Regions from separate parts of the Xanthomonas sp. 10-10 genome, predicted to be linked through region 2. Evidence: predicted binding sites of a transcription regulator. Region 2 holds the regulator's gene; each other region holds the start of a gene.
The links. Region 2 encodes FliA, which starts transcription of late flagellar genes. Its sites were predicted from a motif close to TAAAGTTTNNCNNNCNNNGGCCGATAA; they were not measured.

Region 1 (9,739 bases), 2.0 Mb from region 2:
GACGGGCGCTGCCCGGCGCTGGCGGCCCTGGTCCTGTCGCCGGGCCGCTACCGGCTGGAATTCGATGTCGCCTGCTACTGGCGCGCCATCGGTACCGCGCTGGCCGACCCGCCGTTCCTGGAACAGGTACCCATCGCCTTCGGCATCGCCGACGACGGCCACTACCACGTGCCGCTGCTGCTCTCGCCCTATGGGTATTCCACCTACCGCGGCAGCTGAGCCCAGGCATGCCGGGGCCAGGCGGCCCGACCGCAAACAATCCTGCAGCGGGGCGCTAGCCCAGCCCGCGCTGTCCGCCGCGCAGCCTCCACCGTGGCCGCTGCAGCCAGCGCTGTCGTAGATACGGTCGCCATCGGAGGCGCGGCCGGTGTCAGCACACGCCCGACTTCTGCTCGCGCCCGTAGAATGGCCGCTTTCCGGCACCGCGCCGGGGCCCCGGAATTGTCATGATCCACAACGATGTACTGCGCAGCATCCGCTACATGCTCGACCTCAGCGACGACAAGGTAGTGGAGATCACCCACCTGGCCGACCCGGAGTTCGCGCTCGACAAGCCGCAGGTACAGGCCTGGCTGAAGAAGGAAGACGAGCCCGGTTTCGAGCCCTGCACCGATGCGATGCTGGCGCGCTTTCTCGACGGCCTGGTACTGCGCTTCCGCGGCCGCGACGACAGCCAGCCGGCACGCCCGCTGGAAGCGCGCGTCGGTAACAACCTGGTCCTGAAGAAACTGCGCGTGGCCTTCGAACTGAAGGACGTGGACATGCATGCCATCTTCGCCGGCGCCGGTTTCCCGCTGTCCAAGCCGGAGCTGTCGGCGCTGTTCCGCCAGCCCGGCCACAAGAACTTCCGCCCCTGCGGGGACCAGTTGCTGCGCGCCTTCCTCAAAGGGCTGACTGCCCGGGTGCGCGAAGCGGGTTGATGTCTGGGTGGTGAGATTGGTCTGATCCGGTCGTCTGCCGCGTGTCACGAGCATCGCCTGGCGTGCGCAATTTGAAGTCCTTCAACAACGGCGGAGTAGTGCGGAACAGCCGGCCCTGCTCCTGTCTGTTATCCCGCTGTCATCGCAACCAGTTGGACAACACGGATAGATCAGTTGCAGAGCGGCTGATCTGCGGTTTGGCTACAGGGCCCTTGCCCGCCCACCATCGCGGGACACGCCGCAAGTACGTCCCTGTAGGCTCTTACGCGGCATCCATGCCGCGTAAGGTCCCGCGACGGTGGGCGGGCAAGGACCAGTCGAGATGGTCGGTGTGCATAGTGCAAGCAATGCAGGACGTTCTTCTGGTTGGCTAGCTATCGTGTCGTTCTGCGACCCGCACCGGCAAGCCCACGCAACTTGCGAGACGCTCAGCTTTTTACCCGGCGACCGACTAACTCTCTGGCGCGGTGCCCCCACCGCTCGCGGGACCGTGTGGCGGCATGGATGCCGCCACCGAGCCTACACGGACGTACTTGCGGCGTGTCCCGCGAGCGGTGAGGGCACTGCGCCCTCGACCAACCAGCGACCAACTAGACGTTTGACCTAGCTTTTGGCTGCATCTAAACGCATGGCGTGCATCTTTACTCGTGGTCCTGTCTCACGCCGCAGCCGCCAACCGCGGCCGGCGTGCATCCAGGCGGAACACCGACACCGCCTCGCTCAGTTCCACCGCCTGCTCTTCCATCGCACGTGCGGCCGCCGAGGCTTCTTCCACCAGCGCGGCATTGCGCTGGGTGGTCTCGTCCATGTCGTTGACGGTACGCGCCACCTGCTCGATGCCCGACGACTGCTCGCGCGAAGCGGCGGAAATCTCGGCGATCAACGTGGTGACCTGCTGCACCGATTGCACGATGTCCTGCATCGTGCGCCCGGCCTGATCCACGCGTGCGCTCCCGCGCGCCACGCTCTCCACCGACGCATCGATCAACTGCTTGACCTCCTTGGCCGCCCCGGCCGAGCGCTGCGCCAGCGCGCGCACCTCGGAGGCCACCACCGCAAAGCCGCGGCCCTGTTCGCCGGCGCGCGCCGCTTCTACTGCCGCATTCAACGCAAGGATATTGGTCTGGAACGCAATGCCGTCGATGACGCTGATGATCTCGGCGATCTTCTTCGACGACACTTCGATCTCGCCCATGGTATCGACCACGCTGGCGACCACCTCGCCACCACGCCCGGCGATGTCGGCAGCAGCCTGCGCACCACGGCTGGCCTGCTGCGCGGTGTCGGCGTTCTGCCGCACGGTGGAGGTGAGCTCTTCCATCGAGGCGGCGGTTTCTTCCAGATTGGCAGCTTGTTGTTCGGTGCGTTGCGCCAGATCGCTGTTGCCGGCGGCGATCTCTGCCGAGGCGGTGCGAATGGTCTGCGCGGCCAGGGTGATATCGCCAACGATATCGGTCAGGCGCTGCACGGTGGCGTTGGCATCGTCGCGCATGCGCGCAAACACGCCCTGCTGGTTGCCGTGCATGCGCGCGGTCAGATCGCCATCGGCAATGGCCTTGAGCAGCTGCGACAACTCGGCCAGATTCTGGTCCACGTTCTGCATCAGGCCATTGAGGCCCTCGACCATGCCGCGGAATTCGAATTTATAGGCATCGGCATTGCCGCGGGTGGCGAAGTCGCCGGCAGCGGCGGCATCCACCAAACCACGGATCTCGCCGTTGATGGCGGCCAGGTTGCGCTTGGTGGTGTCCATCGCATCGGTGATCTGGGCCTTTTCGCCCGGCAGGCGCGGCATGTCCACCGACATGTCGCCCACCGCGTAATGCTGCATGACCTGCAACATCGTGCCGATCAGGCCCACCTGCGCGCCGATCAATCCGTTGGTGTCATCGACCATGCGGCCGTAAGCACCCGGAAAGGCCTGCGCATCCATGCGGTAGCTCATCTGCCCGGCTTCGTGGCGCTGCGCCATGTCCGCCTGCGCGCTGGAGACATCGGCGAGCGTATTGACCACCTGCCCCATCGCCTGGCCGAGCAGGCCGATCTCGTCGCGATTGCTGACCGCAGCGTGCGCGGACAGATCGCCGGCCGCCACCAGGCGTGCCGCACGCGCAACGTTTTCGATTGGGCGCACGATCGAGCGCCGGATCCACCACCCCAACACCGCCACCAGACAGAGCGCGGCAGCAATGGTGGCCAGTGCCGAATACACCAGCATGCGCTGCGCCGATTGCGAACTTGCAAGGACGGCGGCATCGGCCAACGCCTTGCTGCGCGCGACCAGTGCCTCCAGCGTGTGGCTGGGTGCGCGGTCCTTGCCCTTGACCAGCTGGTCGCCCACCTGGGTGTCGTAGCCGGACGCGGCGAACTTGCCCAACGCCGCTTCGTAGCTGGTCTGCAGTTCCAGATGCGCCTTGGCGAAGTCCTGCGCCAACGCACGCGCCTGCGGATCGGCCAGCGCACCCGCCAACGTCCGGACACTGGCCTGCACGCTCTTGCCTTTGTCGCGGAAGGCGGTCAGATGCTTGTCGAGCAGTGCGGGGTCGCGGCCACGGATCAGCACGTTCTTCCATTCCTGCACCTGCAGGCGGAAATCGCGGGTGAGTTCTTCGCTGGCCGAGGCCTGCGCCACTTCCACCGGCACCTTGCCGGACAGGCTCAGCCAGGCAGAGCCCAGACCGCCAAGTGCACATAACAGGATGATCGACAGACCAAGCGCAAGGGCGCCCAGCAGCTTGCTTTGCAGACTGACAAAACGCGGGGATGGGGTGGACATGATCAATCCGGTGACGGGTTCATCCGGGTTATCGACGCCAGCCATGCACTCTGAAGCATGCAAGCCTCCTGCATTTGCCCTCGTCCGACCCTCTGCGCGGCGGCCGAGCGGACGCTACCGGATCCGCCGGGTGACGCACACCCCCGGGCACGCGCAGCTCTCGGTTGGCAGCGCGTCCCGACCTGCAAGCACCGCCGGCAATCCCGGCTGGTGCGTCGCCAACGGACCCGGCGCCATTCCCCGACAGGCTTCACCTCCCTCCCCGACCATCGCACCGGCGCGAGCAGGCCCGTATCCTTGCCGCGCATGACTGAGCCTGTCTTCCCCATCGCCCCACTGTTACCGCAGATCCGCGACAGCCTCGCCGCCCATCCGCGGCTGGTGCTCGAAGCCCCGCCCGGCGCCGGCAAGACCACCCAGGTGCCACTGGCACTGCTGGATGCGCCCTGGCTGGCCGGTCGCAGCATCGTGATGCTGGAACCGCGCCGGGTGGCCGCGCGCAGCGCTGCGCTGTTCATGGCGCGCCAGTTGGGCGAGCCGGTCGGCGAGACGGTGGGCTACCGCATCCGCTTCGAAAACAAGACCTCGGCGCGCACCCGGATCGAAGTGGTCACCGAAGGCATCCTGACTCGCATGATCCAGGACGACCCGATGCTGGAACGCGTGGGCGCGCTGCTGTTCGACGAGTTTCACGAACGCCATCTGGCCGGCGATCTGGGCCTGGCATTGGCCCTGGACGTGCAGGCGCAGGTGCGCGATGACCTGCGCATCGTGGCGATGTCGGCCACGCTCGATGGCGAGCGGCTGGCCGGCTTTCTGGATGCGCCGCGCCTGAGCAGTGCCGGGCGCAGTTTTCCGGTGGAGATCGCGCATTTCCCCGCGCGCCGCGACGAAGCGCTGGAACCGCAGACGCGGCGTGCGGTGGAGCATGCCCTGCTCACCCATCCCGGCGATGTGCTGGTGTTCCTGCCCGGCCAGCGCGAGATCGCGCGGGTGCAAGCCGCCTTGCTCGATGTCCTGGACCCGACCATCCAGGTGCTGCCCTTGCACGGCGAGTTGTCGGTGGACGCGCAGAGCCAGGTGCTGCAGCCGGATGCGCAGGGCCGCCGCCACGTGGTGCTGGCCACCAACGTGGCCGAATCGTCGGTGACCTTGCCCGGCGTGCGCGTGGTGATCGACAGCGGCCAGGCGCGCGAACCGCACTACGATCCCAACAGCGGCTTTTCACGGTTGGATGTGGCCACCATCGCGCAGGCGTCGGCCGACCAGCGTGCCGGCCGCGCCGGCCGCGTGGCAAGCGGCTGGGCATACCGGCTATGGCCGCAATCGCAGCGGCTGGAACCGCAACGGCGCGCCGAGATCACCCAGGTGGAACTGGCTGGCCTGGCGCTGGAGCTGGCGGCCTGGGGCAGCGATGCGCTGCGCTTTGTGGATGACCCGCCCACCGGCGCGCTGGCGGCCGCACGCGAATTACTGCAACGGCTGGGCGCGCTCAGCGACAGCGGCGGCATCACCGCGCTGGGCCGCCGCATGCTGGCGCTGGGCACGCATCCGCGTCTGGCGGCGATGCTTGCGCAGGCCGGCGAGGCAACGGGCCTGGCCCTGGCCTGCGATCTGGCCGCACTGCTGGAGGCGCGCGATCCGCTGCGCCAGGGCGGCGATGGCCTTGCCGCGCGCTGGCGTGCCCTGGCCGCATTCCGCCAGGGCCGCAGCGCGCCCGACGCCAACCGCGGCGGCCTGGCTGCCATCGATAGCGCCGCCAAACAATGGCGACGCCGGCTGCGCTGCGACTGCGCCCCGCCCACGAGCGTGGAGGCGCACGCGCTGGGTGACCTGCTCGCGCATGCCTTCCCCGACCGCATCGCCGCACGCCACCCGGCCGACCCGTTGCGCTACCTGCTCGCCAATGGCCGCAGCGCGCGTCTGTTCGACCACAGCGACCTGCGCGGCGAACCCTGGCTGGTCGCCAGCGAGCTGCGCTACGAAGCCAAGGATGCCTTGCTGTTGCGGGCAGCTCCGGTGGACGAGGCCTATCTGCGCCGCAGCCTGCCAGAGCGCTTCGTGCAGCAGGACGTGGTGCAGTGGGACGCCGACAAGCGCGCCCTGGTCGCGCGCCGGCAATCCAGCTTCGACCGCATCGTGCTCGACAGCCGCCCCGCCGGCCGCGTCGACCCCGCGCAGGCGGCCGGCGCACTGACCGAGGCAGTGCGCCAACTCGGCCTGGACGCCCTGCCCTGGACCGAGACCCTGCAGCAATGGCGCGCCCGTGTGCTGTCGCTGCGGGTGTGGATGCCGGAGCTGGAGCTCCCCGATCTCTCCGATGCCGCGCTGCTCGCCTCCTTGGATGCCTGGCTGCGTCCGGCCTTCGCCGGCAAGACCCGGCTCGACGCGCTGGACGAATCCAGCCTGGGCGAAGCGCTCAAGGGCGCGCTGCCGTGGGAGCGCCGCCAGGCCATCGACCGCCATGCCCCCACCCGCATCAGCGTGCCATCGGGCATGGAGCGGCAGATCAGCTACGCACTCGACCACGCCCAGCAACCGCTGCCGCCGGTCCTGGCGGTCAAGCTGCAGGAACTGTTCGGTCTGGCCGAAACCCCGCGTATCGCCGACGGCCGCATTCCGCTGACCCTGCACCTGCTCTCGCCCGGCGGCCGCCCGCTGCAGGTCACGCAGGATCTGAAGAGTTTCTGGGTCAATACCTACCCTGACGTCAAAAAAGAGATGAAGGGGCGGTATCCCAGACATCCGTGGCCCGACGACCCCTGGACTGCGATGGCAACCCATCGGGCAAAACCTCGTGGCACCTGACGACTCCCGGCCCGCGGCGGCGGTGGAGCATTACAGCGATTCAACGGCTGCTGCGGCGCGGCCCGACGACCCCTGGACTGCGATGGCAACCCATCGGGCAAAACCTCGTGGCACCTGACGACTCCCGGCCCGCGGCGGCGGTGAAGCACGACAGCGATTCAACGGCTGCTGCGGCGCGGCCCGACGACCCCTGGACTGCGATGGCAACCCATCGGGCAAAACCTCGTGGCACCTGATCAATCCCGGCCCGCGGCGGCGGTGGAGCACGGCTGGAATTCAACGGCTGCGGCGGCGCGGCTCGCGGCGGTGGTGGAGCATTACAGGGATTCAACGGCTGCTGCGGCGCGGCCCGCGGCGGCGGTGAAGCATTACAGGGATTCAACGGCTGCTGCGGCGCGGCCCGCGGCGGCGGTAAAGCATGGCTGGAATTCAACGGCTGCTGCGGCGCGCTTCGCTCGTACCCTCATCCGCCCTTCGGCCACCTTCTCCCGGCGGGAGAAGGGAGACTTACACGCGCATCGAATCTGTTTTACCGCTCCCCATCTGTTTTACCGCTGCCCGGACTTCTGCGCATAAAGCGCGGCGCAACACTCCTTAACCGCAACCCAAACGAGCCCTGCCACCGCTAACACCGTCTATACGCATCAGCCTACACACTGCGGTCCACGTACTCAGAAAGGAAACGCCTCCAATGAGCAAGCTGACTGTGATCACCGAACGCGCCCTGGAGCGTGCCCTGGAACTGGCCGGCACTGCCGGTGACCAACTGCGTCATGCCGCGTCCAGTGCGGGCGACCAGGCACGTAGCGCCGGCAGCAGCCTGCGTCATTTCGGTCCGGGCGCCAGCGAGTGGCTGAAGACCGGCGTGGCACTGGGCGCCGTTCGCAGCGGCGGCAAGGCGGCCAGCAAGCTGGTCAAGCGCAACCCGGCCATCACCGTGGCGGCGGCTGTCGCCGGCCTGGGCCTGATCGGCTATGCGGTGTACCGCAAGCGCCAGCGCGATCAGCAGGTGCTCGGCGGCAATGTGCACCGTCTGGATCGCGAACACGCCAGCAATGCCAATGCACGTCGCGCTGCCTACCAGCGGCGCGCTGCAGTGACCCCGAGCGACGGCGTCGAATAAGACGACGGCTCCGCCAAACAGGCGGATCGCAGTGCACGCCACGACGCCACGGCCTTCCGCCGTGGCGTTGTCGTTTGTGGGCAGGCAGTACACATCGCTGCATGGCATTGAGCCGCACGGCAACGCACTGCGTTGCCAGATCGCTACGCCGCTGTCGCGCAGCCAATAGAACCCTTGCGCCGACCACTAGGCAGGCACGACCAATGCTCGGCACGCAGGGCCAACCGTACAAGCCGGCTCCAGGTGCGCCATCCACACCCAGCCGAGAGCGGCTCGCTGCGTTTTGCCAGCGGCCCTTTCAAAGATGCATGCAACCGCCGCAGTTCGATCGCATCGCCGACGCTTGCATCATTGCGCCATCGACCTGATCGCCATAACGCAGCGCTATCTGCGCATACCGCGTCCCGGTCGCGGGCGCGGCGTGTCATCCGCACGCCACTGGCCGGGCGCAAGCCCATCCACGCTCCAGTCGCCGATCGCCACCCGCACCAGACGCAAGGTCGGCAGACCGACCGACGCCGTCATCCGGCGCACCTGACGATTGCGGCCTTCGCTGATCTGCAGTTCCAGCCAGGCATCGGGCACGGTCTTGCGCACACGCACCGGAGGATTGCGCGGCCACAGCGTGGGCGCAGGGTCGAGCGTGCGCACCGTTGCCGGCCGGGTCGGGCCATCGTTGAGCAGCACGCCATCGCGCAGCGCCTGCAGCTGTGCCTCCTGCGGCTCGCCTTCCACCTGCACCCAGTACGTCTTGGGCTGCTTGTGCCGCGGGTCGGTGAGCCGATGCGCCAATGCACCATCGTCGGTGAGCAACAACAACCCTTCGCTGTCGTGATCCAGGCGTCCCGCCGCGTACACGTCCGGCGGCAGGCCGAACTCGGCCAACGTGCGCTTGGGCGGCTGCGAGCGGTCGCTGAATTGCGACAACACGCCATAGGGTTTGTTCAACAGCACCAACATGGACGGACCTGTGACAGGGGGAGCGCTGCGCGGCGACCGCCGCGCGTGGCTGTGCAGCGTAGCCAGGATGCCTGCAGCCCGCCATGCAATGACGGGCCTGCGGCATCGCACGAAAACAACGGGCCGCTCGGGTGTGCAGATCACAGCATGCTCAGCGGCAACGTCTGCCACGCATCGCGCACTGGTGTTGAAGCGCGCGTAAACCCTGCGTTGCATGCTTGCGCCGCCTGACATGCATCCAACTGCGCGGTGCTTGAAAGGCATACACGCACAACCGCTGCATGCCGGCCGCAGCTGCGCCGGCATGCAGGCACACGCTTACTGCTTGACGAACTTCAACGTCATGCGGTCGCTCTCGCCGATGGCCTTGTACTTGGCATCGTCGGCCGCGTCATGGCTGTTGCTCGGCGGCAACGTCCACACCCCGCCCGGGTAGTCCTTGGTGTCGCGCGGGTTGGCGTTGAGCTCGCTCTTGCCGGCCAGCTTGAAGCCGGCCGCTTCGGCCATCGCGATCACCTGCGCCTGGCCGACATAGCCGCTCTTGTCGTCGGCCGGCACGTCGGTCTTGGCGCGGTGTTCGACCACGCCCAGCACGCCGCCGGGCTTGAGCACCTTGTAGAAGCCGGCAAACATCGCCTCGGCATTGCCGGCCATGCGCCAGTTGTGCACGTTACGGAAGGTCAGCACCAGGTCGGCCGAGTTGTCCACGCCGAACGACGGCGACTTGGGCACATAGGACACGAACGACGGCTTGCCATATATCTCGGGCTTGGCCTGCAATTTCTTTTCCAGCTCGTCGCGCGCACGCTGGGCGTAATCGCGGCTACGGCCTTCGGGTGCCGATACCGGGTCGACCACCGCTGCCACGTACTTGCCCTTCTGGCGCAGATACGGCGCCAGGATTTCCGAATACCAGCCGCCGCCGGGCGTGATTTCGATGACGGTCTGGGTCGGCTTGATGCCGAAGAACGCCAGCGTCTGGCCGGGGTGGCGGTACTGGTCGCGCTGCACGTACACGCGGTCGCGCCAGGTGCCGTTGATGGCCGCCTGCAGCGCCGCATCGGGCGCCGGCAGGCTTGCGCTGTCGGCCGGCTTCATCGCCATCGCCAGCGGCGCACTCATCGCCACCATGACACTCATCACACACGCACA
Region 2 (9,739 bases):
GCGAAGCCTGCGAACAACACCGGGTGGCGATCGTCACCGCACCGCCTTTGGCACGCGCCTTGTATAGGGAAGCGCAAATCGGCAAGGAAATTCCCGTGAGACTCTATTCGGTCGTGGCCCAGGTGCTCTCCTACGTCTACCAGTTGCGTGGCTGGAACGGCGGCCCGATGCCGGAATTGCCGTCGCTGGACGTGGATGAGTTCGGCAAGGGAGCCAGCGCATGAGCGCCCAACCCGCCCCGATGAACGCCCGGCGCATCATGGAGTTGCTGCGCAACGGCCTGGGCGCCCCGCTGGCGCTGATGGCCATGCTGGCCATGCTGATGGTGCCGCTGGCCGCGCCGGTGCTGGATGCGCTGTTCACCTTCAACATCGCCATCTCGCTGATGGTGCTGCTGGCGGTGGTGTACGTGCAGCGCCCGCTGGAATTCACCATTTTCCCGATCGTGCTGCTGATGACCACGATGCTGCGGCTGGCGCTGAACGTCGCCTCCAGCCGCGTGATCCTGATCAACGGCCAGGACGGCCATGCCGCGGCCGGCAAGGTGATCGAGGCGTTCGGCCAGTTCGTGATCGGCGGCAACTACGCCGTGGGTATCGTGGTATTTGCGATCCTGACTATCATCAACTTCGTGGTCATCACCAAGGGTGCCGGGCGCGTGTCGGAAGTGACCGCGCGCTTCATCCTGGACGCCATGCCCGGCAAGCAGATGGCCATCGACGCCGACCTCAACGCCGGTTTGCTGACGCGCGAGGAAGCCAAGGCCCGCCGCGAGGAAGTCCGCGAGGAAGCCGACTTCTACGGCGCGATGGACGGTGCCAACAAGTTCATCCGCGGCGACGCCATCGCCGCCATCCTGATCCTGTTCATCAACCTCATCGGCGGCATGGCGGTGGGCATGTTCCAGCACGGCATGAGCTTTGTGGATGCCGCCTCCACCTACACCCTGCTGTCGATCGGCGACGGCCTGGTGGCGCAGCTGCCGGCCCTGCTGGTGTCGTCCTCGGTCGCCTTGCTGGTGACCCGCGCCTCGCGTGCGCAGGACATGCGCGGGGCCATGATCAGCCAGGTGTTCGGCCAGCACCGCGCGTTGGCGGTGGCCGCAGCCATCCTGGGCCTGGTCGGCCTGGTGCCGGGCATGCCCAACGTCGCGTTTTTGACGCTGGGCCTGATCCTGGGCGTGATCGCCTGGAAAATGTACAAGCGCAGCCTGGTCGTCGCCCCGACCGGCGACCCCGCCAGCGACCCCAAGGCGGCCGCCGCGGCCACCGCCGCACAGGCCAGCGCGGAACTGAGCTGGGACGAACTGCGCCCGATCGACCCGCTGGGCCTGGAAGTGGGCTACCGCCTGATCCCGCTGGTGGACAAGCACCAGGGCGGCGAACTGATGGCGCGCATCAAGGGCGTGCGTCGCAAACTCACCCAGGACATCGGTTTCCTGGTGCCGCCGGTGCATATCCGCGACAACCTGGAGCTGTCGGCCAACGCCTATCGCCTGCTGGTGCATGGCGTGCCGGTGGCCACGGCCGAGATCTACCCCGACCGCGAGCTGGCGCTGGACCCGGGCGGTGCGCTCGGCCAGCTGGACGGCATTCCCGGCAAGGACCCGGCGTTCGGCCTGGATGCCACCTGGATCCAGCCGCATCAGCGCTCCTACGCCGAATCGATGGGCTATACGGTGGTCGACCCGGCCACCGTGGTGGCCACCCATCTGTCGCACCTGATCCGCGAACACGCCCCGGAACTGCTCGGTCACGAGGAAGTGCAGCAATTGCTGGCGACCCTGGCCAAGACCGCGCCGAAGATGGTGGAAGACCTCACCCCCAAGGCGCTGCCGCTGTCGGTGGTGGTGCGCGTGCTGCAGAACCTGCTGATCGAGCGCATTCCGGTGCGCCAGCTGCGCAAGATCGTCGAAGCCCTGGTCGAGCACGCCCCGCACAGCCAGGACCCGGCCACCCTCACCGCCGCGGTACGGACCTCGCTGGGCCGCTTCATCGTGCAGGAGATCGCCGGCATGTCCGCCGAACTGCCGGTCTACACGCTGGCCCCGCAACTGGAGCGCGTGCTGCAGGAATCCACCCACGGCAACGGCGTGGCGCTGGAGCCCGGCCTGGCCGAGCGTCTGCACCAGAGCCTGGCCGATTGCGTCGGCAAGCAGGAAGCCCGCAACGAACCGGCCGTGGTCCTGGTGCCCGGCCAGGTCCGCGCCGCGCTGGCCCGCCTGGTCCGCCACAGCGTGCCGAGCCTGTCGGTGCTGGCCTACAGCGAAGTGCCGGAAGACAAGCGTCTGAAGCTGGTCGGCACGATCAGCTGAGGCGTAGGAGCACACCCCGGCGCGACGGGCTGTCCCGGAACGCCCCATCGCGCCAGGTGCGCTCCGACGAAACACCGCGCTGCCCCTGTAGGAGCGCCCTCGGGCGCGACAGGCTTTATCGGGACGGCCCATCGCGCCCGGGTGCGCTCCTACGACACGCCGCGCTGCCCCTGTAGGAGCGCCCCCGGGCGTGACAGGCTTTACCGGGACGCCCCATCGCGCCCAAGGGCGCTCCTACGACGTGTCGGATATCCAACCACATGCCGCACCTGTAGGAGCGCACCTGGGCGCGAGGGCTTTACCGGGACAGCCCGTCGCGCCCAGGTGCGCTCCTACGGTTGCGTCAGCGCTCCGGTACAGCCCACCGGCAACCACAACAGGCTGGCCGCCAGGCACCAGATCCAGGCGTCGGAAATCCGCCACTCGGCGAAATCTCCAATCGATTGCATGACACCGACCGCTGAAAGCGACACGAGCGCGACTGGGTGGCGGTTCGCGCAGGCGCTCGGTGCGCTCCAACACACCAGATATGCCCTGCCGACCAGCACACAGACGCCGTCAAACCGGCAAGTAACGCTGCCGAAAATTTCAATAGATGCAAGCACTTAACGCAGTACACGCAGCGCAGCATCTACACCCAGCCGCCTCGGCGCGCTCCCACCCCCTCTCGCCAAAAACCCAGCACTGCGGTTTTGGCACGCCGCGTGCATTAGCTCTGGCGAGACCGCAGACAGCACCACCGCTGCGGGGCGGATGGCAGGACTTGGAACAACCGAACGGGACAGGCAACTCATGACGCTGGCAACACACCCACATTCATCGCGCACCCGTCCGGCGTCCGGCGGGTCCCGTTCCTGGAGGCATGTGGCATGAAGATCAAACGCTTTGTCGCCCCGGACATGCGCACTGCATTCCGAATGGTGCGTGAGGAACACGGCCCGGATGCCGTGATCCTGTCCAACCGCCGTACCGCCGAAGGCATCGAGATCGTCGCCGCCAGCAACTACGACGAAGAGCTGGTGCAGCGCGCCCTGGAAACCGCCCGCGAAACGCCGGCCCCCGGCACCGCGCCGGTCCAGCAGGCTCCCGTGCAGCAGGCTCCGGCTCAGCCGGCGCAGGTGGCCGCCCGCCCGGCCGCGCCGGTCCACGCTCCACTGAAGCCCGCTGCCGAGACCATGAGCCACCGCCAGCGCGTGGCCAGCGCCGCCGAAGACATGATTGCTGCCATGGCCCTGCGCCAGCCGGCCAGCGTGCCGCGCCAGGCGCCGGTCGCCACCCCGATCCGCAGCGCCGCGCCGATGCCGGCCGCGCAGGAACTGGCCGCGCCGGTCGTGCAGCGTCAGGAACACGCGCTGTCGGCGGTGCCGGAACAGCTGTTCGCCGACTTTCTGACCACCGCCCCGGTGCAGCGCCCCGCCGTGCAGGCCGCTCCGCTGCAGGCGCCGACCCCGGTCGTTGCCGCAGCAGTCGCCGCCCCGGCCTACGCCGCGCACGGGCAGGACGACGATGGATTCGACGACGAAGCCGACTTCGACCTGGACGACGCGCTGCCGCAGATCCTGCCGCCGGCAGCACTGCCGCCGATCGTGGTCGCCCCGCCCGCCCCCGCCGCACTGGCCGCAGTGCCGGTGGCCGCCGCGCCGGCCCCGCAGAACGATGAAGAACTCAAGCAGCTGCGCGGCGAACTGGCGCTGATGCGGCAGATGATCGAGCGCGAAATGAACCGCCTGACCGACGAGCGCCTGCGTGGCTCGCCGGTGCGCGCGCAGGCCCTGGAGCTGATGGACGACTACGGCTTCGACGCCGGCCTGATACGCGACGTGGCACTGCAGATTCCGGCCGATACCGAATTGCACCGCGGCCGCGGGCTGATGCTGGGGCTGCTGTCCAAGCGCCTGCCGGTGGCCCCGGTCGACCCGCTGGAACGCGGCGGCGTGATCGCCCTGGTCGGCCCGACCGGCGCCGGCAAGACCACCACCATCGCCAAGCTGGCGCAGCGCTTCGCCGCCCAGCACGCCCCGCGCGACGTCGCCCTGGTCACCACCGACACCTTGCGCGTCGGTGGCCGCGAGCAGCTGCACAGCTACGGCCGCCAGCTCGGTATCGCCGTGCACGAGGCCGACAGCGCCGAAAGCCTGCTCGAGCTGCTGGACCGCCTGCGCGACTACAAGCTGGTGCTGATCGATACCGCCGGCATGGGCCAGCGCGACCGCGCCCTGGCCGCCCAGCTGAACTGGCTGCGCGCCGCCCAGCAGGTGACTTCGCTGATGGTGCTGCCCGCCAACTCCCATTTCGCCGACCTCGACGAGGTCGTGCGCCGCTTCGCCCACGCCAAGCCCCAAGGCGTGGTGCTGACCAAACTCGACGAGACCGGCCGCTTCGGCAGCGCCTTGTCGGTGGTGGTCGACCACCAAATGCCCATCACCTGGGTGACTGACGGACAGCGGGTCCCCGACGACCTGCACCGCGCCAATGCCGCCAGTCTCGTTCTTCGCCTTGAAGATTTGCGGCGCGCTGCCGATAAGCCCTGTACTCCGGAGCACAACCATGCAGTCGCGTGAATACGCCAAGCTGACCAACGCCTTCCCCCTGTCGGCGACCCGTCCCGAGCCCCTGGGCCCGGTGCGCACCATTGCCGTGACCGGCGGCAAGGGCGGCGTGGGGAAAACCAACATCTCCGCCAACCTGGCGGTGGCCCTTGCCGACATGGGCAAGCGCACCCTGCTGCTGGACGCCGACCTGGGCCTGGCCAACCTGGATGTGGTCCTGGGCCTGTCGCCCAAGTACACCCTGGCCGACCTGATCGCCGGCCGCTGCACCCTGGATGAAGTGATCATCGAAGGCCCCGGCGGCGTGCTGGTGGTGCCGGCCGCCTCCGGTCGCCGCCACATGGCCGAACTGGCCCCGGCCCAGCACATCGGCCTGGTCAACGTGTTCTCCGAACTGGAACGCGACCTGGACGTGATGGTCATCGACACCGCCGCCGGCATCACCGACAGCGTGCTGACCTTCTGCCAGGCCGCCCAGGACACCGTGGTGGTGGTCTGCGACGAACCGGCCTCGATCACCGACGCCTACGCGCTGATCAAGGTGCTCTCGCGCGAACGCGGCGTGGACCGCCTGCAGATCATCGCCAACATGGTGCGCGACCCCAACGAAGGCCGCCTGCTGTACGACAAGCTCTCCCGCGTCTGCGAAAAGTTCCTCGGCGACGTGTCGCTGAACTATCTCGGCCACGTCCCGCAGGACGACTGGTTGCGCCTGTCGGTGCAGCGTCAGCAGCCGGTCATCAAGGCCTACCCCGCCAGTCCGTCGGCGCAGGCCATCGCCGAAATCGCACGCCGTACCTCGCGCTGGCAGGCTCCCACCGTGCCGCGCGGCAACGTCGAGTTCTTTGTCGAACGCATCATTCAACGGGGAGTGGCCGCATGAGCACCGCTACCGCAACCACGGCCAGCGCGCAGTACCGCGCCGTGCAGCGCAACAACGCCAACGACGTGGTGACCCAGCACGCCGACCTGGTCCGCCGCATCGCCCACCATCTGGCCGCGCGCCTGCCGGCCAGCGTGGAAGTGGACGACCTGATCCAGGCCGGCATGATCGGCCTGATCGAGGCCTCGCGCAGCTACGACTCCGAACAGGGCGCCTCGTTCGAAACCTATGCTTCGATCCGCATCCGCGGCTCGATGATCGACGAGATCCGCCGTGGCGACTGGGTACCGCGTTCGGTGCACCGCCGTGCCCGCGACGCCGCTGCGGCGGTGCGCAAGATCGAGCAGAACACCGGCCGCGCCGCCGCCGCCACCGAGGTGGCCGCCGCGATGGAAATGCCGCTGCCCGACTACCTGCGCCTGATGGAAGATGCCGCACGCGGCCAGGTGCTGAGCCTGGAATCGCGCATCGAGGATCACGGCGAGCTGGACACCACCGCCAAGGGTGGCCCCAATCCGCAACAGATGATGGAGCGTGGCGAATTCGGCCGCGAGCTGGGCAAGGCCATCGGCCAGTTGCCCGAGCGCGAGCAGCTGGTGCTGTCGCTGTACTACGAACAGGAATTGAACCTGAAGGAAATCGGCGCCGTGCTCGGTGTCAGCGAGTCGCGCGTCTGCCAGATCCATGGCCAGGCCGTGGTGCGTTTGCGCGGCCGCCTCAAAGTCTTCGAACTGGCCGATGCCGGTGTCGAAATTGACGACTAATTTTTTCGCGTATTTTTTAGCGTTAGGAGCTTGATGTGAACAAGAACATGCGGATCCTGATCGTGGACGACTTCTCGACGATGCGACGTATCGTCAAGAATCTGTTGGCGGATCTCGGCTTCACCAATACCGCAGAGGCCGAAGACGGCAACAGCGCACTGGCTGCGTTGCGCGCGGGCCCGTTCGATTTCGTGGTGACGGACTGGAACATGCCCGGCATGACCGGCATCGACCTGCTGCGCAACATCCGCGCCGACGCCAAGCTCAAGCACCTGCCGGTGATGATGGTGACCGCCGAAGCCAAGCGCGAGCAGATCATCGAAGCGGCGCAGTGCGGCGTGAACGGCTACATCATCAAGCCGTTCACCGCGCAGACGCTGGAAGAAAAGCTGGGCAAGGTGTTCGAACGTCTGGCGGCGACCGCCTGATGAACGCCACCGTGGAAACCGATGCCGAACGTGCCGCGTTGATCGAGCGCCTGCAGAACGCGCTCGATGCACTGGAAAGCGGTGACCAGGTCGCCTGGCGTCGCGAGGTCGATCACCTCGCCGCCCTGCGCACACGCCCGATGATGCAGAGCCTGAGCCGGCTCGCGCGCGAACTCGGCCAGGCGCTGGGCGAGTTGCCCACGGTGCCCGAGGAAGCCGGCGAACTGGACGATGCCTGCTCGCGCCTGGACCACGTGGTGGAAATGACCGAAAAGGCCAGCCATCGCACGCTGGACCTGGTGGAAGAATGCCGCGTGCTGGCCAACCAGCTGCGCGACGGTGGGCTCAATGAAGACCAGGGCGCGCTGCTGGAAAAGATGCGCCACAACCTGACCGAGCTGTCGCTGGCGCAGAGCTATCAGGACCTCAGCGGGCAGATCATCCGCCGCGTGGCCGGGATCGTGCGCCGCGTGCATGAAGGTTTCGGTGCCTTGGGCCTGCCGCCCAAGAACACCGAGCCGAAGAAAGACGACGGCGGTCTGGCCGGCCCTGCAATCAAGGGCCTGGACCGTCACGCGGTGTCGCAGGACGACGCCGACGATTTGCTGTCCGGATTGGGGTTGTAACCATGAGTGCTGTTCCAGACGATATTGCTGCCGATTTCATCGTCGAGGCCCAGGAAATCCTGGACCGCCTCGGCGAACAGCTGGTGTCGCTGGAACAGGCGCCAGACGAAGCCGACCAGCTCAATGCAGTGTTCCGCGGTTTCCACACGCTCAAGGGCGGCGCCGGCTTCCTGGCGATCAAACCCATGGTGGAGCTGTGCCACGCCGCTGAAGAAACCCTCGGCATGGCGCGCTCGGGCCAGGCGGTGCTGCAGGCGCATCACTTCGATGCCGCGCAGCAGTCGCTGGACTATCTGCAGGCCATGCTGGATGCGATGGGCTCGGGGGAAACCGTACCGCACGCACCGGCGTCGCTGATTGCGCAGTTCGATGCCAAAAGCGGCCCGCCGGCGGTCAAGTCCGCTCCCAAGGCCGCCGCCGCTGCGCCCGCACACGACGACGCACATGGCGCTGCTGCGGCTGGCGCCAAGGCCGCGCCCAAGGCCGCAGCCAAGGGTGGCGATGCCGAGCAGACCGTGCGCGTGGACACCAAGCGCCTGGACGCCATCGTCAACCTGATCGGCGAACTGGTGCTGTCGCGCAACCGTCTCAAGACGCTGCGTACCCGCCTGCGCGACGAAGAACTCGACCGCGCGGTCAGCACGCTGGACATCGCCACCGCGCGCCTGCAGACCGCGGTCATGCGCACCCGCATGCAGCCGGTCAGCAAGGTATTCGCGCGCTTCCCCAAGGTGGCCCGCGATGTCGCGCGCACCTTGTCCAAGGAAGTGGAACTGGAGCTGATCGGCGCCGAAACCGAGCTCGATCGCAATCTGGTCGAAGCCCTGGCCGACCCGCTGGTGCACCTGGTGCGCAACGCGATCGACCACGGCATCGAATCGCCGGCCCTGCGCGAAGCCACCGGCAAGCCGCGCAGTGGTCATGTGCGCCTGTCCGCACAACAGGAAGGCGATTACGTCAGTATCGAAATCCAGGACGACGGCGCCGGCATCGACCCCGAGCGCCTGCGCGAAATCGCCCGCAACAAGGGCCTGATCGACGCCGAAGCCGCCGCCCGCCTGAGCACCGACGAGTGCCTGCATCTGATCTTCATGCCGGGCTTTTCGACCAAGGCCGAAGTCACCGACATCTCCGGCCGTGGCGTGGGCATGGACGTGGTGCAATCGCGCATCCGCGAACTCAGCGGGCAGATCCAGATCCAGTCCGAACTGGGGCGCGGCAGCCGTTTCATGATCCGCGTCCCGCTGACCCTGGCGATCCTGCCGACGCTATTGGTGCAAGCCGGCGAAGCCGTCTACGCCTTGCCGCTGGCGCGCGTGGTCGAAGTGCTGCACGCCCCGCAGACCTCGCTGGGCTGGTTCGACGGCCGCGCCGTGCTGGACCGCCGCTCGCATACCCTGCCCCTGATCGACCTGCGCCGCTGGCTGGGCGTGCCTGCCGAACAGCCGCCGCTGTTGACCGTGGTGCTGCTGCAGGCCGGCGAAACCCGCTTCGGCCTGGTGGTGGACCAGGTGCGCGGCCGCGAGGAAGTGGTGATCAAACCGCTGCCCCGCGCCCTGCGCGGCCTGCCCGGCTATGCCGGCGCCACCCTGATCGGCGATGGCCGGATGGCGCTGATCCTGGATGTGGATGGATTGCGCTCCAGCGATCATTGAGGTTGGGGATTCGGGATTGGGAGAATCGGGAATCGGGAAGACCATTCTGGCTGCCTGATCTAACGACAACGGCCGCGTACTGCGGCCGTTGTCGTTTCACTACCAGCATCGCTGTCGATCTATGTCGCTACGCGCGCAGGCATGGGCGCGATGGTTTGGCGACGGTCAGGCTGCCTTGGAAGTGAACCTGGAATCGTTATTTCGAAAGAGCATTCTCGCAGCCGTCTCCATTCACGGGGCGTCCCAGGCGTTGGCGGGTTGTGACGACGATTGCCTGCTAAAACAGTCCATTACTATTGGCGCGCACATCAGGCATCTGCATCATGCCGTCCCAGTGTTCGGCGAACCTATCACCCTCAAAACGATAGATGTCGATGAAGCGCCACTCCTTCCCCTCCATTTCGTAACGCGAATGGAGGATCACGACATCATCTTCGGACAGAACATGCTTGAACTGGATTTTCTGCTTCCGAACTCCCTGCGAAATTAGTCGCCTCACCAGCGCTTTGACACCGTCAGG
Region 3 (9,739 bases), 1.6 Mb from region 2:
CGGTGCAACCTCGCATGCTACGTGTGCGGGCAGGGCAAGCGACCCTGCCAAACGTCGTGCCTTGCTGCGGAACGAAGGTGTCAGGCGTGGTGCCGTCGTTGCCGCGCGGCCCGCGGCACCTGCGGCTACTTGCCCATGCAGCGCTTCCAGCGCTCGTTGACCCGCTGCGCAAACCAGGCAGTGGTCAGCGTGCGGGTGATCTTGGGGCTGTCCAGGGTGATGCCGGGCAGCACGGCACGCGGTAGCGGCTTGCCGGCACTGCGCTCGGCCAGTGCGAATACCTGGCGATACAGCTCGGTGTCTTCGAAATCGGCGGTGCTGCCGGCTTCCAGGGCGCGGCGCAGCTGCCGGTCGCTCATCGCCAGCTGGCTGCCTAGCGCACGTGCGGCGCGCTCGGTGCCGCCGGGTGCCTCCAGGCTGGCGCCGGGCGTGAGCAGGTCGCCGTCCAGCGCAAGCGCGATCCCGCTGGCCTTGCTCAGCGCGGCCTGGAAAGCGGCATTGCGACTGGCGTACCAACCGGCGTTGAAGTCGGCAAAGCGGTACAGCAGCGCGTCGTAGCTGGCGGGGTAGCCCAGCAGATGGGTGGTGCCGAACCACAACCCGCCGCGGCGGCTGAACACCTCGTGGCGGATCGAGCTGTCGGGCGCGTACGGGTAGCGCGCGGCATGTTGTTCGGCAAACGCGATGCTGACCTGCATCGGCCCGGCGGTGTGCACCGGATTGAGCCCGTCGAACAGGCGCGCGCCCAGCGGCACGCTGCCGGTGAAGTCTTCGAAGATGCGGCTCAGCTCCTGCTCGGTGCGCGCTGCGGCGATACGGGTGGCGTAACTGCGGCCATCCGGCGAGGAGATGCGCAGGGCGGCATCGACCATGAAGGCCGGGATGTGGTGCGCGCTGGCGCGGCGGTCGATCTCCGCGCGCGAAATCCTGCCGAGATTGGGCACGACCGGGTTGGCCTGGTAGGTCGACTCCTGCTCGGTCACCGCCAGCACGGCACAGATGTGATCGGCGCTGGTGTCCAATGCCTGCGACGACAGCGCGACGTAGACATCGTTGGCCCAGCCCGCGCGGTCGGGCAGGCTGGCCGGCAGGCGCCGCGCGATATCGGCCTTGACTGCCTCCGGCGAGCGTTGCGGCGCGCGCGGTGCCTGGGTGGCGCAGGCCGTCAGCAGCGCGACGGCCATCAGGGTGAGCAGGCGGTGCAGGGGCAAGGTCACGGCTTCTCCAGACGATCAGGGGCGGCAGCTGCCGTGCCGAAGTTTACGTGGCTGCGCCGTGGCGTCTGTCATGGGCGGTCGGGCAAGGCAGGTTTGCGCCGCGCATATCCCGATCGTGCCGATACGGCGGTGGCGTGGTGCTGGCGCTCGAAGTGTCTGTGCGCTGGGTGCTGCGGCAAGCCCGCATCGATCGACAGCACGTGACCGGCCTCCGCTACACGCCGCGCGGCGCCGCAGAGCGCGGCGACGCGAGCAAGCGTCGTCCACCGCCCGCCGATCCGCAAAGCCGCCGCGTCATAAGACGCGACGGCCTGCTGGCCTCGCATGCAGACAACCCGGCGCGGCCAACCGCTTCATCCACCCGATTCAAGACTTGCATATTCCGGCCGATAACGGGCTCGACCATGAAAGCTTGTCACGGCCTCGGCCGCTTCCACAGGTCATCCTTGCAGCCGTATGCCATCGAGCGCGCGCATTGCCGTGCAGCTCGCGCGATTCCACCGCTGTCCGACCACGGGAGTGCCCTCAGATGCCGCAGCAAACAGCCAGCCCCGGCCAGGTCAGGTGCAGTGCGGTGGCAAGCGTGTGCATGCGGTGTGGCCCCCCCTCGCAGTGAGGGGGCGCTGAGCATGCCTGCGATCGCCTGGCGCCGCCTGCTCGCTGCCTGCCTGTTGCTGTTGGTGAGCACTACGGCCTGGGCGCAGCCGCAGCCCTGGAAGGCCATCGAATCGGCCACGCTCGACGACCCGATGCAGGCGTTGCGGATCGCCCAGCATGCATTGCAGCAGGCCCGCGCCGATGGCGACCGCGATGCGCAGTTCTGGGCGCTGCTGGCGCAGGCGCGCGTGCTGATCTCGCTGGAAGACAGCGATGCGCGCCAGGCCGCGCTCACCCAGGCCCACGGCCTGCTGGACCAGTTGCATGGCAATGCGGCGCAGGCGCGGCTATGGCTGGACATCGTGCAGGCGCTCAGCGACGTGCGCGAAAACCCCAACCGCAGCATGGTGGCGCGGCTGAACGGCTTGCGTCAGCAGGCGCGCGCGCTGGGGCGCAGCGATCTGTTGTGCGAGATCGAAGCGGTCGACATGTGGAGCATGCTGGCCTCCGGGAGCAGCGACGAGGCCTGGAGTGCGGCGCAGGCCAGTTACCAATGCGCCGCGCGCGAACACTTGCTTGGCCTGGAGCTGGATGGCCTGACCCAGCTGGGGTCGCTGGCCAGCCGCGTCGCAGGCCGGGTGGTCGACGACAACGACGCCCAGGATTATCTGCAACGTGCCCTGGCGCGCCTGCACGACCAGCCGGCACGCTTTCAGCGCAGCTTGATCGAATACGAATACGGCAGCGCGCTGGCACTGCAGCAACCGTCCGCCGCCTTGCTGCACTTCCGGCGCGCGCTGGCGCTCAGCCGCGAGCTGGGGGATCAGGCCGGCGTGGCCGCAGCGCTGACCAGCACCAGCGAAGCCTTGATCAAGACCGGCGACGCGGCAGCGGCGCTGGCCATGGCGCGCGAGGCGCTGCCGTTGATGCAGGCGCAGGGAAATATCGGCCGGGTCGCCGCCTGCCACGCGATCCTGTTGCAGGCCTTGACCGCTCTGAAATCGCCCAGTCTCGGCAGCGCGATCGTCGCGGCCGAGGCGGCCGACGACCCCAACCTGAGCTTGAGTGGACGTGCGGAGCTGGTCGATGCCATCGCCCAGGCGCTGGCGGTGGAAGGGCGGCATGCCGAGGCCTACCAGCAGCTGCAGCGCGCCAACGCGCTGCGCGCGCAAAACCTGGACCGCCAGCGCGATACGGTGATGCTGCGGCTGCAGGCACGCTATGAAGATGCCCGGCGCGAAGCGGAAAACGCCGAGTTGCGCCGTCGCAGCGAAACCGCGCAGCTGGCGCTGGAGGCACGCGAAGCCGGCCAGCGCGCCTTGTGGATCGCGCTCTGTGCCGCCTGCCTGCTGCTGGTGGGCGCGCTGATCGTGCTGGCATTTGTCGCACGCCATCGCCGGCAACTCTCGCGGCTGGCCATGCGAGACGAACTCACCGGCCTGCCCAACCGCCGCGCCATCCGCGCCGAGGCGCAGCAACAGATCGACCATGCCTTGCGCACCCACACGCCCTGCATGCTGGCCTTGATCGACCTGGATCACTTCAAGCTGATCAACGATGTGCACGGCCATGCCAGTGGCGATGCGGTGCTCAAGGCGCTGGCCAGCGCCTCGCAGCTGGCGCTGCGCGCCCACGACCGCCTGGGCCGACTGGGCGGCGAAGAATTCCTGCTGGTGCTGCCGGGCTGCGGTGTGGACGAAATTCCAGCGGTGTTTGCCCGGTTGCGCAATGCGGTGGCGGCGATCGAGATCCCCGGCTTGCCCGCACAGCGGCCGGTGCGCTTTTGCATGGGCGCGGTGAGCGTGACCCCGGCGGCAGGACTGGACGTGCTGTTGAGCCAGGCCGATCTGGCGCTGTACGCCGCCAAGACTGCAGGGCGCGATCAATGGGCGGTGTGCTGAGCCGGTGGCATGCGACGGGCAGTCTGTGAGCGGCGCTGCAGGCGCGATGCGCTCGGTGAGTGCTGCACGCGGCCGGCGTTCGTGCCGGACCTGGGCATCACCCCACGGACCCGGACCGGCCCGTTGTTAAGTCGGTCGCCCGGACAGGTCGGCATGGCCTGAGCGGGCGAGCGATGGCAGCAGGTGTTACTGGCGGGCTTGCTGCAGCGGAATCTTGTGCTCGGCGGAATATGCGCGCTGTGCGGTATTCAAGGCTTCCATGTCGGTATTGAGCTGGTTGGAGACCGATTCCAGATCCTTGGCCAAGGGCTCCAGTTCGGCATTGGTGTAGCCATCGGGCAGGGAGGCGAAGCGTTCCAGCGCGGCCATCATCGTATCGGCGCTCTTGAGGTAGGCCGACAGTTTGGTGTCCAGGTCCTTGGCGTTGTCCGGCACGCCCGAGGCCACCGCGGTATTGGCCTGCGTATTGGCCGCCAATGCCTTGCGTTGGCTGCCCAGCGCCGTCTTGTACCCACCCAGCGGTTTGTGCGCGACGGCATCGGCGATCAGGCTCTGCCCGCGCTCGCCCGACACCCACGGGTCGATGATGGTTACCACGCCATTCCAGACCGACACGTTGTGCAGCAGGTAATCGCTGGAAGACAGCTTGGATGCGCCGGACGTGACGCCGCCCCCGCACGCAGAGAGCAACAGGCTGAGGGAGACCAGCAACAGGGTGGTGAACGTCTTCAAAGTGAGATCCTTGATACAACGCGGTTGCCATCGAGTGGCAAACCCGCAGGAACTCAAGGAAGCGTCCGGACATCGGTATCGCGTTGTGCAGGCCATCTTCCTTGAGACGAATGCAGCGTGAAGCCTTCCATGCACGCAGTTGCGTACGCTGCGCCGGCAGTATAGCCGCACGCCTTGTCCATGCGCGTTGCAACACCAGTTCAGTGGCGCTGCGATCGCCTTCAATCCGCGCAGACAATCCTCAACGCCTGTGTCGCGCGCGATCGCTCACGTACACTGCGCGCCCCGCAACTGCCTGGACACCCGGGTGAAAAAGCCCCGCACTGTCTCTCCGCCGGCGCGCACGCGTGGGCACCGTGCCCTCCAGACATGGTTGGTGCGCGCGGTGGTACTGATGGTGACAATCGCATGTTGTGGACGGCTATGGCTGCTGCTGGAGGCGATCGCCCGACAGCGCTATGTCAGCGTCATCCGCGGCCGCCCGGCCAGGATCTTCCATGCCGACAGCGACCCGCAGCGGTTCTGGATTTCCATCGGCTGGGATGCCGCACTGACCTGCACGCTGTTGGCCCTCATCGTCTGGTTCGCTTACGCCGAGTGGAGCGCGTGTCGCCGCAGGCGCCGGTGAGCGCTGTGGTCATCCGGAAAATAGTCGCCTGCGCTTGATGTGGTGCGTTCGTCCATGCGCTGCAGGCAGGCATGTGTTGAGCGGACGCTGATCACCAATGCAGCACGCGAACGCGGCAGCCGCGCTGCCGCACCGTATGCGTGCATGCCGTCGTCGTCATGGCGTGCGTTGCTTGCGCGCAGGCTTTTGCAGGTTGCGTTTGGGCCAGGTGTCGTAGCTATAGACGAACTGCTTCTGGTCGGCGCCGGCGGTGGGATCGCACTGCCAGGAGCTGGCAACGGTGCCGGGCTCCAGCACCCCGTCGACCTCGCGCACCGACTGCGATTCGAACGCGCAGATCGGCCCATAGCGGGCGACGTCCCAATCTGCGCGCGCGGTGGGATGCGCATGCTGCACCAACACGATGTCGCTGCCATTGAAGTGATGTACCTGCGCGCCGTGCTCGCGGTTGATGCTGAAGTAGCAGGGGGCATGCACACCCAGTGGCAGCACCTCGTTGTCGCGCAAGACCGCGCATTTGCCATCGCGTTCGCCCAGCCGGATCAGGCGCCCGGCCAGCGTTGCGGTGGTTACCGGATACCGCGCGGTGACTTCCGACATCGGCTGTGCCGGCGCGGTCTGCGCGCGTGCCGGGGCGCACAGCGCCATCAACGACGCAGCTAAAGAAAAGGTGGCCAGATGCGTGCGCATGCAACGTCCGTGTCGAGGGCGGTGCAGTATCGCAGATCGGCCCGGCGGCATGGCCGGGCCAGAAAACTAGCGCCGCACAGGCAGCGTGGCGAGCACGCCATCCAGTGCGAGCTGGGCGGTAAAGCCGGCCTTGGTCAGACGCTTGGCCACTTCATTGGGCACATCGCGGCCGCTGGTGAGTCTGTTGGGCGCGCCGGTGTAATGAAACAGCCGCCCGCCGCGGCGCAGGACGCGCGCCAGTTGGTCGTAGAACACCTGCGAATACAACTCGCCGGCGATACCGAAACGTGGCGGGTCATGCAGGATGGCGTCGACCGAATCGTCCGCCAGCGTGGCGATCTGCTGCGATATGTCGGCATGGGTGAGGTGCAGGCGCCCGCCGGCATCGGCCGCCTCCGGATTCGGCGACCACGGGTTGAGGGTGCGCAGCCACAGCACGTCGGCGTTCTTTTCGAAGGAGAGCAACTGCGCCACGCCGTCTTCCAGCGCGCAGGCCGCGAAATACCCCAGGCCGCCGCAGGTGTCCAGCACGATCTTGCCGCGTGGGTTCACCAGCGCCACCTTGCGGCGCGCATCTTCGAACGGCGATATCTGTGCAGACGGCAGCATCTTGATGCCATCGATCTCGAAAGTGGGCGCGCCCCATTCGGTCGGTACCAGTTTGATCAGTGCACTGCCGAAGCGCGAGATCGGCGCAAAATCGTCGCCACCCCAGAAATACACCGTGCGGTCCTTGAGCTTGCCCGGATAGGGAAAGCCCATGCCCCGCCACTGCCATGTCTGCGCGTCGAGCTGCACGGTATCGCTGCCGCGGCCCAGATCCAGCGACCCGGTCCAGGTGGCAAGGCCGGCGCTGCGTGCGGCCAGCAGCGCCTGGGCATCGGGAAGGGTGAGCAACGGTCCGGAGTAGTGGGTCACGTGGTCGCAGGGGAAGAGCTTGGCGGCATCGTAACCGACGAGGCGACGAGTTAAAAACGTGGTGATGCATGCGCGATACATTGCAGCGTTTGCTGGCGCTGACGGGGAACGGCGCGACGTGCACGCGGTGCCTGCCCAGGGATGATGGGCCTGGCCTGCGACGACGGGGATGCCGCCAGGCCTCCACGACTGCCGGCCCTTGCGCGAGCCCCGCCCAGGTTCGCTCACGTACGGCCTTGCGCGAGCGCCCTGCACGCCTGGCGACGGTCCACGGCCAGGCGCTCAGGGCAGGCGTCTTCGCACGATCTGGCAGGGGCGCCTTGGGACGAAATAGCGGGATCATCCGGCCAGCAGGACGCACGCGCACTGCATAATGGCTGCGTTCCCCGCGCTCCTTCCGCGTGGGGCGTCATCGAAGGCACGAGGCGCGTGATGCTCAAAGGTGTGCTGCTCGGTTTTGCGTGTTATGCGGCCTATTCGATCAGCGATGCCTTCGTGAAGCTGCTCGAAGGGACGCTGCCCGTGTACGAGGTGCTGTTTCTCGGCGCCTTGCTGATGCTGTTGGCGGTGCCGTTCCTGAAGAAGCCCGACGACCAGCTGCGCGAACTGGTCATGGCCAAGCAGCCGGCATTGTGGCTGCTGCGCGCGCTCACCGGCGCCATCGGTAATCTCACCTCGGTGATTGCCTTCACCACCTTGCCGATGGCCGAAGCGTTTGCGCTGATCTTCCTGATGCCGATCTTCGTGACCGTGCTGTCGGTGGTGTTTCTGAAAGAGGAAGTGCGCTGGCGGCGCTGGACGGCGGTGATCGTCGGCTTTATCGGTGTGCTGATCGTGCTGCGCCCCGGGTTTCGGCATCTCACCCACGGGCATGTGGCGGCGATCGTGTGCGGCCTGGTCGGTGCGATCTCGGTGATCGCCCTGCGCATGGCCGGGCATAGCGAAAAACGGTTGACGCTGTACGGGGCCGGCGTGATCGGGCCGTTGGTGATGGGCGGCATCCTGATGCTGCCGAGCTTCGTCTGGCCGTCGCTTTACCAATGGGGCCTGCTGGCCGGTTACGGCCTGCTTGCGGGGCTGGCGGCCATTTGCATGATGTACGCCACGCGGCTGGCGCCGGTCAGCGTGGTGGCGCCCACGCAATACAGCCAGATGCTATGGGCGATCGCGTTCGGTTACCTGCTGTTCCACGACCATCTGGACTGGCCGATGGGCGTGGGCATCGCGCTGATCCTGGGCGCCGGCCTGTTTACCTTGATCCGCGAAGAACAGGTATCGCGCTGGTGGCGGCGAACCAAGATCGTTTAGGCAGGCGCTGTGCGCCTCGGGATTTGGGATTTGGGATTCGCAAGAACAAGAGCAAGCGCTTCAGCGCGTCGCGACATGAGCGCAGCAGCGCTGTTGCGACTCCCGACTCCCGACTCCCGAATCCCGAATCCCGAATCAAGGCCTGCGCCAGGCCTCGACAATACGAACGTACTCGCCGCTGGCCTTGCTCAGGTGCAGCCACTGGTCTACATAGGCTTTCCATGCGGTGTCATCGCGTGGCAGCAGGAAGGCTTTTTCGCTGTATTGCAGCGGCTGCTCGGGTGCGATGGCACATAGGCCAGGCAGGCGAGCCTGCTGGTACACAGCCTCGGACGCGTCGGTGATCATGACATCGGCGCGTCGCTCCAGCAGCTCCTGAAAGATGGTGGTGTTGTCGGCAAACAGCCGCAGCTGCGCGCGCGGCAATTCGCGCCGTGCGAAGGCTTCGTTGGTGCCGCCCGGCGGTTCTATCACGCGCACTTCGGGGCGATTGAGCTGGGCAACGCTGCGATAGCGTGCCTGGTCGGCGCAGCGCACTAGCGGGATCTTGCCGTCCACATCCAGCACCGCGCTGAAGCTGGCCTGGCGTTGCCGTTGCAAGGTCACCGAAATACCGCCAACGGCAATCTCGCACCGGTCGGCCAGCAGGTCGGGCAGCAGCTGCGGCCAGCTGGTGCGCACAAAACTGGTCCGCACGCCGAGACTATCGGCCAGCGATTGCGCCAGCGCGATATCGCTGCCTTCAAAGCTGCCGTCGGCGCGCAACAACGTATAGGGGCGATAGTCGCCGGTGGTGCATACACGCAAGACGCCAGCGTGCAGCACCGCATCCAGCCGAGACGCCGGCGTGGCAGCGTGCGCGGTACCACAGGTCAGCAGAAGTGCGAGCAGGATGCGACAGAGCATGGCATGGTCTCGGGGATGAGGACGCATGATAGCGATGGTCGGGCGGGCGGCGCTGGACCGTTGCGATGTCGCCGGTGGCAGGCGGTGCCCCCGTGCCGGTGCGCTGCGTGCTGTCGGTCACAGCGGTGTTGACATGGACGATAGGCGGCGCGGTGCTCCGTGCGCCACGCGTGGCCGCCGCACCTCGTCGCCGAGCGACGTCAACATGGCGTTACGGCTCCCGCCGTCCGGCTCACAACCCGGTAGCGCCCTCCGGCCTAGCGTCGCCGCATTACCCGAACGCACGGACTCAGTCATGCACCTTACCTCTCGCATTGCACGCCCCATGACCAGCTTTGCTGCAGCCATGTCGGTCCATGGCACCCCGGATCCGGATACGAACGGCGACGAGATCCCCGTCGAGGAGGCGCCGCAACAAGGCGGCCTGCGCGAGGAGGTGGGCAATCTCGACGAGGAAGACGATCAGGCCTTGCCGGGGCGTGTCGGCGGTGGTCTTGCCGGCGGGTGAGGGCGTGATGGCAAGTTGCGCAGTCGTGCTGTTCGCATGAGGCGAGCGAGCTGCGTCCTGTGTGGAGACGACTGCCGCACTTACAACGTTGTCTGCGACGCAGCTGGCTCAAGGAGCGTTGCCTGGAGGAGACGTCGAGAGCGAGACGGATGTCTTCGGGCAACGATGAACATGTCGAGGCTTCGCGCCTTGTTCTTACTCCAACCCCACTTGGCTACTCCAATCCCGCTCGGCGTCCAGGCCAGCGCTAGCGGCGCGGGCGGCGCAGGGCTTGCGAGTCGAAGGGTGCAAACAACGCCCCTCGCGTCGACAGGAGAGGGGTGTTGATCGTTTC

Region 1: VZ068_RS01940 (methyl-accepting chemotaxis protein) is a predicted target of FliA. The motif match lies at 3,725-3,751, and genes of this name have one in related genera.
Region 3: VZ068_RS03630 (GGDEF domain-containing protein) is a predicted target of FliA. The motif match lies at 1,584-1,610, and genes of this name have one in related genera.

Annotation. Positions count from the first base shown of each region.
Region 1 is NZ_CP144460.1:462,767-472,505, reverse strand. It holds gene uraH (hydroxyisourate hydrolase) at 1-219, shown strand, start outside; gene VZ068_RS01945 (DUF1456 family protein) at 447-920, shown strand; gene VZ068_RS01940 (methyl-accepting chemotaxis protein) at 1,579-3,696, opposite strand; gene hrpB (ATP-dependent helicase HrpB) at 4,003-6,504, shown strand; gene VZ068_RS01930 (hypothetical protein) at 7,196-7,627, shown strand; gene VZ068_RS01925 (pseudouridine synthase) at 8,012-8,587, opposite strand; gene VZ068_RS01920 (methyltransferase) at 8,906-9,739, opposite strand, start outside.
Region 2 is NZ_CP144460.1:2,444,681-2,454,419, reverse strand. It holds gene flhB (flagellar biosynthesis protein FlhB) at 1-224, shown strand, start outside; gene flhA (flagellar biosynthesis protein FlhA) at 242-2,314, shown strand; gene flhF (flagellar biosynthesis protein FlhF) at 3,184-4,875, shown strand; gene VZ068_RS10335 (MinD/ParA family protein) at 4,862-5,746, shown strand; gene VZ068_RS10330 (RNA polymerase sigma factor FliA) at 5,743-6,510, shown strand; gene cheY (chemotaxis response regulator CheY) at 6,546-6,938, shown strand; gene VZ068_RS10320 (protein phosphatase CheZ) at 6,938-7,564, shown strand; gene VZ068_RS10315 (chemotaxis protein CheA) at 7,567-9,219, shown strand; gene VZ068_RS10310 (nuclear transport factor 2 family protein) at 9,497-9,739, opposite strand, start outside.
Region 3 is NZ_CP144460.1:849,305-859,043, forward strand. It holds gene VZ068_RS03625 (DUF1615 domain-containing protein) at 126-1,184, opposite strand; gene VZ068_RS03630 (GGDEF domain-containing protein) at 1,841-3,715, shown strand; gene VZ068_RS03635 (hypothetical protein) at 3,902-4,447, opposite strand; gene VZ068_RS03640 (hypothetical protein) at 4,842-5,075, shown strand; gene VZ068_RS03645 (hypothetical protein) at 5,232-5,765, opposite strand; gene VZ068_RS03650 (MnmC family methyltransferase) at 5,832-6,683, opposite strand; gene VZ068_RS03655 (DMT family transporter) at 7,116-7,991, shown strand; gene VZ068_RS03660 (transporter substrate-binding domain-containing protein) at 8,127-8,897, opposite strand; gene VZ068_RS03665 (hypothetical protein) at 9,193-9,405, shown strand.